DNA from 2 places in the Xanthomonas axonopodis pv. maculifoliigardeniae genome. Region 2 is predicted to be linked to the other one. Evidence: predicted binding sites of a transcription regulator. Region 2 holds the regulator's gene; the other holds the start of a gene.

Region 1 (3,848 bases), 1.5 Mb from region 2:
ACTTGTAGGTCCAGCGGCCGTAGTAGGTCATGCCGGTGCCGTCGAAGTCGCCCTTGCCGGTTTCGAAATCCGGGTCGTTGATCAGCACCACCGCGATCTTGCCCTTCAGGTCCACACCCTTGAAATCGTCCCAGTTGCGCTCGGGCGCCTTGACGCCGTAGCCGACGAACACCAGCGGCGCGTTGGCGATCTCCACTTTGGATGAGCCATCCAGCGCGGCACGGATGGCGATTTGCTTGCCTTGGGTCAGCGTTTGCGGCTTGCCCGCGTTCTGCACCGCAATGGTCGGCGTGCCGACGATATCGGCGCGCCGCAACGGCACCGCCTGGGTCCAGCCGCGCTTGCCGTTGGCCAGGTCGCCGCCCGGCTGCAGGCCGGCTTCGGCGAACTGCTCGCTCAGGTAGGCAATGGTCTTTTCTTCGCCGGCAGTGGCCGGGCCGCGGCCTTCATAGGCGTCGGAGGCCAGTTCCTTGACGTCGCGCGAGATGCGCGCGCCATCGAAACTCGGCGTGGCCGCCATCAGTGCGGCCGAGACCGCCATCGCCAGAAGTCCTACGGCAACTCGCTTCATTGCACACCCCGCATCATGGATAGCCCTGGAGTGTAGCCAGCATCGCGTGCAGGCCGATACCTGCGGCTGCGCCGAAGCATGCGATGCGGGTGCGATGAATACTGCAGAAGCTTCGTGTCTGCATCCACGGCCAAGAGCTCTGGCCTGTTTCAGCGCCGCGCTGGCGCCTAGAACAGATCGATGCTGCCCACTGGTTGCGCAACCTGCTGCAATTGCCCACCGGCAATCAGCTCAGCATAGACCGCCGCGCGATTGCGGCCGTTCTGCTTGGCCCAGTACAGCGCCTTGTCGGCTTCGTCCAGCATTTCGCTGATCAGCCGACCGTGCGTCAGTTCGACGATGCCGGTGCTGAGCGTGACCTGCCCCACCTGCGGGAACAGGTGCTCGGCCACCGCCAGCCGGAATCGCTCGAACAGACTCACGGCCGTGTCGCGGTCCACGCCGCGCAACACGATCACGAACTCTTCGCCGCCGAAGCGGAACAGCAGGTCGTCCTGGCGAAATGCACGCTGCATCAGCTGTGCGACCAGCAGCAGTACCTCATCGCCATACAGATGCCCGAAGGTGTCGTTGACGCGCTTGAAGTGATCGATGTCCACGATGCCCAGCCACACGCCCTGCTCTGCGGCGGAGTCGGCACCACCGGCAAACAGCCGCAGGATCACATCGTCGAAGGTCTTGCGGTTGCGCAGGCCGGTCAGCGCATCGCGCTGGGCATCGTCGAGCAGGCTGCGGTAGTTCTGGAAGAAGCGCGCAAAGCCCTGCAGCATCGCTTGCTCGGCAACGCCGGGAATACGCGTCCCGCCCACCCGCAGGCAGGTCCGGATGCCGCGCGTTTCCATCATCGGGTAGACCAGCAGGGCGCGGCCGTCTTCGTGCAGCTGCACCACATCGCCCGGCCCATGCACCTCGGCCAGCTGGATGCGCGTGCGCGCATCGTGGATCTCCGCCACCGTCAGCGCCAGCCGGCCATCGTCGCGCAGGCGCGTTTCGGCGATGCTGTTGCTGTCCGGGGCGATGCGCAGCAGCGAAAGTTCTTCGGCCGCGCAGACTTCGCGCACGGTGCGCAACAGGCTCAGATCGAGCAGGTCCGCATCGCGGATGGCGGTCAGGTCCACCATCCGCTCCAGCAACGGTGCGTTGGTCACGGCTGCGCCCTCCGGCGGGCGGACACGAACCCGTCATGCCGGGCTTGGCACGCAGGTACACATCTCGGGCTGAAACCCACTGGCATCACAGCGACGACCGGCAATGAGGATGCCGAATCATCGGCGTCGCCCGCCGGAACTTGAATTCGCTCGCAGCCGCGCTCAGCGCACGGACAGCCCGGGATGACGCGCCGCAGGCGTGCCAGGCGCATTCCATCTCAACGTGAATAACACGCTCTAAGGCAGTGCCGATTCCAGCGCGTCTTCGCCCAAGGCATGCCGCTGCATCAGGCGGCGGCTGCCGGCATTCAGGCCTTTCACCTGCACGTCCAGCCCGTGATGACGCAAACGCTGCACCACCTTGTCCAGTGCCGCCACCGCGGTGATGTCCCAGAAGTGCGCGCGGCCGACATCGATCACCACTGCGCGGCCGGGCACCTCGCGTGCGTCGAAGGCGTCGATGAACACATCGGCCGAGGCGAAGAACACCTGCCCGCGCACGCTGTAGGTGCGCACGCCATCCGCGCCATCGTGATGCGCGATCTGCAGCAACCCGGCCACCTTGAAGGTGAAGAACACCCCGCTCAGCAGCACGCCGACCGCCACACCTGCCGCCAGGTTGTGCGTGAACAATGTGACCGCCACGGTGGCCAGCATCACCACGCTGGAGGTGCGCGGGTGGGTCACCACGGTGCGCAGCGAGCGCCAGTCGAAGGTCTCTGCCGACACCATCACCATGATCGCCACCAGCGCCACCACCGGCACCTGCGACACCCACGGCTTGAGCAGCACCATCAGGATCAGCAGGAACACGCCGGCAAACAACGTGGACAGCCGGCCGCGGCCGCCGTATTTCACGTTGCCCACGGTCTGCCCGATCATGCCGCAGCCGGCGATGCCGCCGAACAGGCTGGCCGCCGCGTTGGCGATGCCCAGGCCGGTGCATTCGCGGTTCTTGTTGCTGGGCGTGTCGGTGAGTTCATCGACCACGCGCGCGGTCATCATCGACTCGAGCAGGCCCACCATGGCAATGGCCAGTGCCGGCAGCGCGATGATGCGCAGCGTCTCCAGCGTCAACGGCACCGCCGGCCATTGCAGGAACGGTAGCGCGTTGGGCAGCTTGCCCAGATCGGCCACCGTCTTGAGCGGCAGATGCAGCGCAGTGCCGGCCACGCTGAGCAGCAGGATGCACAGCAGGGGCGAGGGAATCGCCGACAGCCCCGGCAGGCGCAGACGCGGCAGGCCGTAGATGATGGCCAGGCCTGCGCCCAGCATGACCCAGGTGGTCAGGTTGGCCCCGAGCAGATGCGGCAGTTGCGCTGCGAAGATGAGCACGGCCAGCGCGTTGACGAAACCGGTGCGCACCGAACTGCTGACAAAGCGCATCAGCACGCCCAGGCGCAACAACCCGAACAGGATCTGCACCATGCCAGCGAGCAGGCCGGCGGCCAGCAGATAGGGCAACCCGTGCGCGGCCACCAGCGGTGCAGCCACCAGCGCCACCGAGCCGGCCGCAGCCGAAATCATTGCCGGCCGCCCCCCGCAAAACGCGATCACGATGCCGATCACGAAGGATGCGAACAGGCCCACCTGCGGATCCACCCCGGCGACGAACGCGAATGCAATCACTTCGGGAATCAGCGCAAATGTGGCGACCGCACCGGCCATGAGTTCGCGCGCGGGGGAGGCGCGCCATTGCGCCATTTCGGCACGCAACAAGGACATTGAGGGACACTCCGGGGGACAAAAAGGACAGCCTGCGGACAGCACGCAGCAGCGATAGTGTGCGGGAAAGCGACCTCGCCCGCAGCTTGCGTGTGATCGGTGCGCCACTGCGCTCTTCTGTGGCAGCGGTCACGCCACACGGCGCAGCCGAAGACCAAGATGCCCCCCTCACCGCACTCGGCCGTCGAGTTCGGTCATCCAGGGAGACCATCATGTCCATTTTCAGGACTGCAAGTACGCTCGCATTGGCAACGATGTTAGCGCTCACAGCCGCACCGGCTTTCAGCTATTCGGTCAGCAACAACAAGATCGTCGACGACAACGGCAACGTGGTTCAGCTCAAGGGCGTCAACGTGTTCGGCTTCGAGACCGGCAACCATGTCATGCATGGCCTGTGGGCACGC
Region 2 (3,848 bases):
TTACAGCCCCAATCCGGACAGCAGGTCGTCGGCATCGTCCTGCGACACCGCGTGACGGTCCAGGCCCTTGACTGCAGGACCGGCAAGACCGCCGTCGTCTTTCTTCGGTTCGATGTTCTTCGGCGGCAGGCCGAGCGCACCGAAGCCTTCATGCACGCGCCGCACGATACCGGCCACGCGCCGGATGATCTGGCCGCTCAGGTCCTGGTAGCTCTGCGCCAGCGACAGCTCGGTGAGGTTGTGGCGCATCTTTTCCAGCAGCGCGCCCTGGTCCTGATTGAGCCCGCCGTTGCGCAGCTGGTTGGCCAGCTCGCGGCATTCTTCGACCAGATCCAGCGTGCGATGGCTGGCCTTTTCGGTCATTTCCACCACGTGGTCCAGGCGCGAACAGGCATCGTCCAGTTCGCCGGCTTCTTCGGGGATGGTGGGCAGCTCGCCCAGCGCCTGGCCGAGTTCGCGGGCGAGCCGGCTCAGGCTCTGCATCATCGGGCGCGTGCGCAGGGCGGCGAGATGATCCACCTCGCGACGCCAGGCGACCTGGTCACCGCTTTCCAGTGCATCGAGTGCGTTCTGCAGGCGCTCGATCAACGCGGCACGTTCGGCATCGGTTTCCATGGTCGCGTTCATCAGGCGGTCGCCGCCAGACGTTCGAACACCTTGCCCAACTTTTCTTCCAGCGTCTGGGCGGTAAACGGCTTGATGATGTAGCCGTTCACGCCGCACTGGGCCGCTTCGATGATCTGCTCGCGCTTGGCTTCGGCGGTCACCATCATCACCGGCAGGTGCTTGAGCTTGGCGTCGGCGCGGATGTTGCGCAGCAGGTCGATGCCGGTCATGCCGGGCATGTTCCAGTCGGTGACCACGAAATCGAACGGGCCGGCACGCAACGCCGCCAGGGCGCTGTTGCCGTCTTCGGCCTCTGCGGTGTTGGTGAAGCCGAGATCGCCCAACAGATTCTTGACGATACGTCGCATCGTCGAGAAGTCGTCCACGATCAGGATCCGCATGTTCTTGTTCACATCAAGCTCCTAACACGAAAAATTACGCGAAAAATTCAGTCGTCGACTTCGACGCCGGCATCGGCCAGTTCGAAGACCTTGAGGCGGCCACGCAAACGCACCACCGCCTGGCCATGGATCTGGCACACGCGCGATTCGCTGACGCCCAGCACGGCGCCGATTTCCTTCAGGTTCAATTCCTGTTCGTAGTACAGCGACAGCACCAGCTGCTCGCGCTCGGGCAATTGGCCGATGGCCTTGCCCAGCTCGCGGCCGAATTCGCCACGCTCCATCATCTGCTGCGGGTTGGGGCCACCCTTGGCGGTGGTGTCCAGCTCGCCGTGATCTTCGATGCGCGATTCCAGGCTCAGCACCTGGCCACGTGCGGCATCTTCCATCAGACGCAGGTAATCGGGCAGCGGCATTTCCATGGCGGCGGCCACTTCGGTGGCGGCGGCGGCGCGGCCGGTGTTCTGTTCGATCTTGCGCACGGCGGCGGCAGCGTCGCGGGCGCGGCGGTGCACCGAACGCGGCACCCAGTCGCCCCTGCGAATCTCGTCGATCATCGAGCCGCGGATGCGGATCGAGGCATAGGTTTCGAACGAAGCGCCCTGTTCGGAGTCGTAGCTGCGCGAGGCTTCGATCAGGCCGATCATGCCGGCCTGGATCAGGTCGTCCACTTCCACGCTGGCCGGCAGGCGCGCCGCCAGATGGTGGGCGATGCGGCGGACCAGGTCGGCGTGCTGGGTCACCACGTCGTTGGCGTTGTTGCGCTGCACGGCGCGGTACTGCGCGCTGGCCGTGGTTGCGGTAGCGGTGCTCATGCGGCCACTCCCCGTTGGATGATGCGTTCGACAAAGAACTCGACGTTGCCGCGCGGCACGGTCGGGGCCTGCCAGCGCGAGGTACGGCGTGCGATTTCGGCGATGGCCTGCGCCGACGGACTGGCGGGGTAGGCCTTGATGACCGGTTGCTGGCGCTGCACCGACAGGCGCAGCCAGTCGTCCTGCGGCACATGGCCGAGATAGTTCAGCGACACATCGCCGAGGAACTTTTCGCACACGCGCGAGAGCTTGTCGTACAGCAAGCGACCTTCGTTGGGGTCGCGCACCATGTTGGCGATGATCTGCAGGCGGTCCACGCCGCGTTCGCGCGAGAGCACCTTGATCAGCGCGTAGGCGTCGGTGATCGAGGCCGGCTCGTCGCAGACCACCACCACGGTGTCCTGGGCGGCCTGGCAGAAGGTCAGCACGCTGTCGGTGATGCCGGCGGCGGTATCGATGACCATCACGTCCAGGTCGCGTTCCAGTTCGGAGAACACGTTGACCAGGCCGATGTGTTGGGCCGGGGCCAGTTCGGCCATGTGGCGGCGACCGGAGGCGGCCGGCACCACCAGCACGCCGCCGGGGCCTTCGATGATGACTTCATCGAGCGTGCAACGGCCGGCAATCAGGTCGGCCAGGGTGTACTTGGGCGCCAGGCCCAGCACCACGTCCAGGTTGGCCAGGCCGAGGTCGGCGTCCAGCAGCAGCGTGCGTTTGCCCATGTCGGCAAGCGCCACGGCCAGGTTGGCGGAGATGTTGGTTTTCCCCACGCCGCCCTTGCCACCGGTCACGGCAATGGTGCGCACCGGGCCCAAAGGCTCGGGACGGGTCGCCGACAGGGGGAAGGCGTTGGTCAGCTTGGCGTATTCACGCGACTGCATGGTTGTGCTCCGGAGTACAGGGCTTATCGGCAGCGCGCCGCAAATCTTCAAGGCGAAGAACGAGACTGGCGGCATTGGCGCGGTGCAGGTCGTCAGGGACCCGCTGTCCGTCAGTCACCCAGGTGATGGGCATTTGGTGGTCGACCACCACCGACAAGGCGCTGCCGAAGCGGCCGGTCTCGTCGAGTTTGGTCAGCACCACGCCTTGGGGCTTGGCGTGGGCGAAGCGGCGTACGACCTCGTCGAGGTCGGAAAAATGGGCGTTGGCAGGCAGTACCAGCAGCGAGGTGACCTGCTGGGCGGCACGCAGCCAGTTCAGCTGGGCGGCCAGGGCGCGGTCGCGCTGGCCCATGCCGGCGGTGTCGATCAGCACCAGCTTGTAGTCGCGCAGGCGCTCGAGCAGGTCCAGCAGGCTTTCGGCGCTGTCGGCCTCGTGCACCGCGATGCCGAGCTGGCGGCCGTAGCTGTGCAGCTGTTCGCGGCCGCCCACGCGCTGGGTGTCGGTGGTGACCAGGGCCACGTCGCGCGGGGCGTGCTGGGCGGCAAAGCGCTGGGCGAGCTTGGCGATGGTGGTGGTCTTGCCGGCGCCGGTCGGGCCGACCAGGGCGATGACGCCGCCACGTTCCAGCGGGTCGACCGGGGCCACCGGCAGCCGCTTGGACAGCAGGCCCAGCATCAGGCCGCGGCCACGGTGCAATTCGGTATCGGCCGGGATCTGCAGGGCGATATCGCGGGTCAGGCCGGCATCGAAACCGTAGTCGTCCATCAGTTCCAGCGCCTGGGCGCGCACCGGCGAGCCACGCAGGCGCTCGTCGGTGAGGCGGTTCATTTCGCGCTCGATCATCTGCCGCATCAGCGCCAGTTCGCCGCGCAGCTGCTTGAGTTCTTCGTCGTTCTGCGGTGCGGGCGTGGCGGCAACCGGCACGGCGGCCAGCGCAGCGGGGGCGGGCGGGGCGACCACGATCGGCGGCAGCGCGGCCGGCGGCAGGATCTGCGGAAGGGCGTCGTCCAGATCGAAGTCGGCTTCGTCGGCGAAGGCGTCGTCGTCCTGGCCTGCGGCAGCAAACGCCGGGGCGGTGACCGTTGCCGCCGCGACCGGCGCGGGCGCCTGCACCGCCGTGGCCGGGACGGCCGGGCGCTGCACC

Evidence for each region. Region 2 encodes FliA, which starts transcription of late flagellar genes. Its sites were predicted from a motif close to TAAAGTTTNNCNNNCNNNGGCCGATAA; they were not measured.
Region 1: a site for FliA is predicted at 1,837-1,863, ahead of ACDH77_RS03030 (GGDEF domain-containing protein). Genes of this name have one in related genera too.

What each region holds. Positions count from the first base shown of each region.
Region 1 covers NZ_CP167998.1:698,179-702,026, reverse strand. The annotation lists gene ACDH77_RS03035 (M28 family metallopeptidase) at 1-571, opposite strand, end outside; gene ACDH77_RS03030 (GGDEF domain-containing protein) at 739-1,719, opposite strand; gene ACDH77_RS03025 (SulP family inorganic anion transporter) at 1,957-3,444, opposite strand; gene ACDH77_RS03020 (cellulase family glycosylhydrolase) at 3,657-3,848, shown strand, end outside.
Region 2 covers NZ_CP167998.1:2,169,814-2,173,661, forward strand. The annotation lists gene ACDH77_RS09485 (protein phosphatase CheZ) at 1-627, opposite strand; gene cheY (chemotaxis response regulator CheY) at 627-1,019, opposite strand; gene ACDH77_RS09495 (RNA polymerase sigma factor FliA) at 1,055-1,822, opposite strand; gene ACDH77_RS09500 (MinD/ParA family protein) at 1,819-2,703, opposite strand; gene flhF (flagellar biosynthesis protein FlhF) at 2,690-3,848, opposite strand, start outside.